DNA from 2 places in the Pseudomonas sp. 1928-m genome. Region 1 is predicted to be linked to the other one. Evidence: predicted binding sites of a transcription regulator. Region 1 holds the regulator's gene; the other holds the start of a gene.

Region 1 (3,004 bases):
GCATCCAGTGCTTCCAGCACCACATCCATCAACGCGGAGTCGACGCGCCGCTCACCCTTACGCAGGATGTCGAAGACGTTTTCTGCGATATGGCAGCATTCCACCAGCTCGTTGAGCTGGAGAAAACCGGCACCACCTTTGACGGTATGAAACCCGCGAAAAATAGCGTTGAGCAGATTCATGTCGTCCGGGCGACTTTCCAGCTCAACGAGCTGTTCGGACAGTAGTTCAAGAATCTCGCCGGCCTCTACCAGGAAGTCCTGGAGGATTTCTTCATCGGCGCCGAAGCTCATAAGACGTGCTCCTAAAATCCCAGGCTGGAAAGCAGGTCGTCGACATCATCCTGATTGGATGCGACGTCTTCACGCTTATCGGCATGAATCTGCGGACCTTCACCATGCGAAGGCTCTTTTTGTTTTTCTTGTTCGGCGCGGAGCAACTCATGGTTGTGCTCAATGCCAGCAAATTGATCCACCTGACTGGCCATCAGCACCAGTTTCAGCAGATTACTTTCAACCTCGGTCACCAACTGGGTTACACGCTTGATCACCTGCCCGGTCAGATCCTGGTAGTCCTGAGCCAAGAGAATATCGTTGAGGTGACCAGATATCTTGGCGCCGTCACGCTCGCTGCGCGCCAAAAACAGCTCAACGCGCTTGGCCAGTTCACGGAAACCATCGGCGCTCATCTCGCGGCGCATAAAGCGCCCCCAGTCAGCGCTCAGGCTTTGCGCCTCATCACTGAGGTCATTAACCAGTGGTGCGCTCTGCTCAACCAGATCCATGGTGCGGTTGGCCGCTTTCTCGGTCATCGTCACCACGTAATTCAGCCGCTCGGTGGCATCGGTGATTTGCGAGACCTCAGTGGCATGCGGCACGCGAGGGTCGAGCTGGAAATTGACAATGGCGTTATGCAGCTCACGGGTCAGCTTGCCGACCTCGTGATACAGGCCGCGATCACGCGCCTTGTTGAGCTCATGTATCAGCTGTACCGCTTCACCAAAGTTGCCTTGTTCCAGGCTGTCTACCAGTTGGCGAGCGTTGTGTTTCAGGGACGACTCAAGGTCACCCTGAACGGAATCTTTATGTTCCATAGCACCCTCATGGCAAACATCAGCCGTTGACCCGCTCGAAGATCTTTTCAATCTTCTCTTTCAGTACCTGGGCAGTGAACGGTTTGACTACGTAACCGTTAACCCCAGCCTGGGCTGCTTCGATGATCTGATCGCGCTTGGCTTCTGCGGTAACCATCAACACCGGCAGGGTTTTCAGGCGCTCATCGGCACGCACCGCGCGTAGCAGGTCGATACCCGTCATGCCGGGCATGTTCCAGTCAGTCACCAGAAAATCGAAACTGCCGCTCTGCAGCATGGGCAGCGCGGTGACGCCATCATCGGCTTCCGCTGTGTTGGTGAACCCCAAGTCACGCAGGAGGTTCTTGATGATCCGTCGCATCGTTGAAAAGTCATCAACGATGAGGATTTTCATGTTCTTGTCCAAGTCGACCTCCGTACAGTCCCAAACGCACCCAGCAACCTGTATGCGCTTTTAATCGTGAAACCGGCCCAGCGTTAGCGAATGCAACTCAATGTGCGCGCCACTCGCCCAGACGAGCGCGTAAACGAGCGGCACACTGACTGTGTAGTTGGCTTACACGTGATTCGCTAACCCCCAACACCTCGCCGATCTCTTTAAGATTCAATTCTTCATCGTAATATAGCGCTAACACCAGGCGCTCGCGCTCCGGCAGGTTGGCAATGGCATCTGCCAGGGCCGCCTGAAAGCGTTCATCTTCCAGATCACGAGAAGGTTCGAGGTGGTTGCTGCCAGCGTCTTCACCCAACCCACCGTGTTCACCGTCCTGCAACAGGTCGTCGAAACTGAACAGGCGGCTGCCTAAAGTGTCGCCAAGAATGCCGTAGTAATCCTCGAGACTCAATTGGAGTTCGGCCGCAACCTCTTGATCTTTAGCGTCTCTGCCGGTTCTGGCCTCAATTTTTCGAATTGCGTCGCTGACCATGCGGCTATTGCGATGCACTGAGCGGGGTGCCCAGTCACCTTTGCGCACCTCATCAAGCATCGAACCGCGAATGCGAATGCCGGCGAATGTCTCGAAACTGGCGCCTTTACTGGAGTCGTATTTTTTTGACGCTTCGAGCAGGCCGATCATCCCGGCCTGAATCAGATCGTCTACCTGCACATTGGCCGGTAGACGGGCCAGCAGGTGATAGGCAATGCGTTTGACCAGGGGCGCGTAGCGCTCGATCAACTGGTGCTGGGAATCCTGCGCCTGCGCCTTGCTATACATACGAAGTCCAGAGGCTGCTGTCATATGGCCGTGTCCGCGATCGGTTGCTGCACCAGACGCTCAACGAAAAACTCCAAATGACCGCGCGGGTTGGCCGGTAACGGCCAGGCGTCGACTTTCTGGGCTATCGCCTTGAACGCCAGCGCGCACTTCGAGCGCGGGAAGGCTTCGTAGACCGCGCGCTGCTTCTGCACGGCCTTGCGCACTGACTCGTCATACGGCACGGCGCCTACGTACTGCAGGGCAACGTCGAGAAAACGGTCGGTGACTTTAGTCAGCTTAGCAAAGAGGTTGCGACCTTCCTGCGGGCTGTGGGCCATATTGGCCAATACACGGAAACGATTCATGCCGTGGTCGCGGTTGAGCAATTTGATCAGCGCGTAGGCGTCGGTAATCGAAGTCGGTTCATCACACACCACCACCAGCACTTCCTGGGCGGCGCGCACGAAGCTGACCACGCCATCACCGATACCGGCAGCGGTGTCGATGATCAGCACATCGAGGTTGTCACTGATATCGCTGAATGCCTGAATCAGCCCGGCATGCTGCATGGGTGACAGCTGCACCATGCTCTGAATGCCAGACGCCGCCGGCACGATACGAATGCCCCCCGGCCCCTGCAGCAGTACATCGCGCAGCTCACATTCGCCGCTGATAACGTCTTCCAGGGTGCGTTTGGCGCTCAGGCCAAGCAGCA
Region 2 (3,004 bases), on a different contig from region 1:
TGGTTGTGCTGGCCATCGACGTTCAACCCGGCGGTTGGCCCGAGGGTCGAATCTGAGGCTGGCGAGCCGGCATCACCCAGCGCACCGGCAGTGCCGACGATGCACAGAATGGCCAGCGGGCTGAAGCCCAGTTGCAGGCCCAACGGCACGAAGATCGCCGCAATGATTGGCACGGTGGAGAACGACGAGCCGATCCCCATGGTCACCAGCAGGCCGACCAGCAGCATCAGCAGCGCGCCCAGCGCCTTGTCGTGGCCGATCAATGTGGCGGAGCTGTCGACCAGGCTTTTCACTTCGCCGGTGGCTTTCATGACTTCGGCAAAACCGGCGGCGGCGATCATGATAAAGCCGATCATCGCCATCATCTTCATGCCTTCAGTGAACAGGCCATCGGCCTCTTTCCAGCGCACCACGCCAGACACCGAGAAAATGATAAAGCCGACCAGGGCGCCGATAATCATCGAGTCCAGCCACAGCTGCACAACAAATGCCGCGACAATCGCCACGCCCGCCACCAGCAGGCTCAGTGGGTTGTAGGCAACATCCACGCGCTCGGCCTGCTCGATCTTGCTCAGGTCGTACACACGCTTTTTGCGGTAGCTGAACAGCACCGCCACCAGCAAGCCGAACAGCATGCCCAGCGCTGGAATCGCCATGGCCTTGGTTACGTCCAGGTTACTGGTATCAACGCCGCCGCTGGCAACATTGGCCAGCAGAATGTCATTGAGGAAGATCCCGCCAAAGCCCACCGGCAGAAACATGTAGGGGGTAATCAGGCCGAAGGTCAGCACACAGGCAATCAAACGGCGGTCGAGCTGCAGCTTGCTCAATACATACAGCAGCGGCGGCACCAGCAGCGGGATAAAGGCGATATGAATCGGCAGGATGTTCTGCGAGGAAATCGCCACAGCCAACAGCAGCGCAATCAGCAGCCACTTGAGCAGGCCGGCACCTTTGGCGTCCTGCTTGCCGACCATGGCCAGGGCTTTGTCCGCCAAGGCGTGGGCCAGGCCGGATTTGGCAATCGCCACGGCAAAGGCCCCCAGCAAGGCATAGGACAACGCCACTGTCGCCCCACCGCCCAGGCCTTTGTTGAAGGCTGCCAGCGAGCCTTCAATACCCAGGCCACCGAGCAGACCACCGGCCAAAGCACCGACAATCAGGGCTACCACCACGTGCACACGGCACAAGCTGAGAATCAGCATGATCCCCACTGCCGCAACGACTGCGTTCATCGATTTACTCCCGCAATTTAAGTAGGTCCGCGAAGGTTTCGACCTTCTCTGGATGCTGCGCCGGCTCGGCGAAGGGCGCGTACTCTGCACAATGCTGACTGACCTGTCAAAACACCCGTAAATTATTCTGTACAAGGCGTTGCTAATTTCGATTACCCTGCCATTTCCATGCTGCCGCTGGCCTGCAATTTGCTCTGCTTTACTTAACCTGAAACTTAAAGAAAAGCCCCTAAGCGCCGATAGGCGCTCTAAGCCTCTGCCATCAAAAGGTCCTGAAAATGCTGTTCAGCCGACTTTCCATCCAGTTGAAGATCACCCTGCTGGCCGGCCTGTGCTTGCTGGCCATTGTTGCCGTACTGGTCTCCGCGTCGGTCATCCAGGCCTCACGCAGCGCCAGCCTGGTCAAGCAGGCCAGCTCGGCCATGCTGCAGGAATCTGCACAGCTGCGGATGTCGGCGCGCGGTGAGTCCCAGGCCCTGCAGATGCAGCGCTACTTTATGGACGCCTACCAATATGGACGTGGTGCCGCCACCCAGGTGCTGTTTATCCGTGAGCAGGCGGAAAAGCGCTTTCTTGATGCCTTTGACCTGCGCGAAGACCTGACCCGCCAGGTACGCAGCGCACTGGAAGCCAACCGCAGCCTGCTGGGCATCTATGTGGCATTCGAGCCCAACGCCCTGGATGGCAAGGACGAGTTGTTTGCCGATCAGGCCAACCTTGGCAGCAACGACAAGGGCCGCTACTCGATCTACTGGGCGCAGGGCGCCGACGGCGAGCTCAGCTCCGAATCCATGACTGAAGAGACTCTCAACGACACCACGCCAGGTCTCAGCGGTGCGCCTTATAACGCCTGGTACAGCTGCCCACTGCAGCAGAAAAAGGTCTGCCTGCTCGACCCTTATATTGACGAGGCTGACGGGGTGAAAATCCTGATGACCAGCATCGCCTTCCCATTGGAACAAGACGGCAAGGTGATCGGCGTACTTGGCGTGGATATCAGCCTGGCTAGCCTGCAAGAACTCAGCACCAGCGCGCACCAGGGCCTGTTCGATGGCGCCGGACATGTCAGCATCATCAGCCCTGCGGGCTTGCTGGCCGGCCATAGCCGCGACAGCAGCCTGTTAGGCGGCAAACTGGAAAAAGCCTTCACAGACCAACACCGCGAAATCCTCAATTTGGTGGCCAGCAACCGCCCGGAGGTTCTGCACCACGAGGGCGCACTGCAGGTGCTGCAACCGCTGTTGCCGATTCCCGAATCGCAACCTTGGGGCGTATTGATGGAGGTGCCCGAGAAAGTCCTGCTGGAGCCGGCCACCCGCCTGGAAGCCGAGATGGATGAAATGGGCACGCGCAGCACGGCGGTGTCCTTGGGCCTCGGCCTGGCTGCCGGGGTGGTCGGTATTCTGTTGATCTGGCTGACGGCGCTGGGCGTGACCCGGCCGATTCTCGGGGTCGCGGCTATGCTGAAGAATATCGCCAGCGGTGAAGGCGACCTGACTCGCCGCCTGGAATACGCCAAGCAGGATGAACTGGGCGAGTTGGCCAGTTGGTTCAACCGCTTCCTCGACAAGCTGCAGCCGATCATCGCTGACGTTAAACGCAGCGTGCAGGACGCCCGCAGCACCGCCGACCAGTCTGCGCTGATCGCCAGCCAGACCAGTGATGGCATGCAGCAGCAGTTCCGTGAAGTCGACCAGGTGGCCACCGCCTTCCAAGAAATGAGCGCCACGGCGCAGGATGTCGCGCACAACGCCGCGCAAGCCGCAGAA

What was found. The regulator FliA, encoded in region 1, starts transcription of late flagellar genes. The targets are predictions, from matches to a motif close to CTAAAGTTTNNNNNNNNNNNGCCGNTAA.
Region 2: the regulator FliA is predicted to act here: its motif matches at 1,451-1,478, upstream of P3C18_RS16600 (methyl-accepting chemotaxis protein).

What each region holds. Positions count from the first base shown of each region.
Region 1 is NZ_JARIXO010000006.1:75,294-78,297, reverse strand. Features, by position in the region: gene P3C18_RS17240 (chemotaxis protein CheA) at 1-293, opposite strand, end outside; gene P3C18_RS17235 (protein phosphatase CheZ) at 305-1,093, opposite strand; gene P3C18_RS17230 (chemotaxis response regulator CheY) at 1,113-1,487, opposite strand; gene fliA (RNA polymerase sigma factor FliA) at 1,585-2,331, opposite strand; gene fleN (flagellar synthesis regulator FleN) at 2,328-3,004, opposite strand, start outside.
Region 2 is NZ_JARIXO010000005.1:262,517-265,520, reverse strand. Features, by position in the region: gene P3C18_RS16605 (Na+/H+ antiporter NhaC family protein) at 1-1,235, opposite strand, end outside; gene P3C18_RS16600 (methyl-accepting chemotaxis protein) at 1,514-3,004, shown strand, end outside.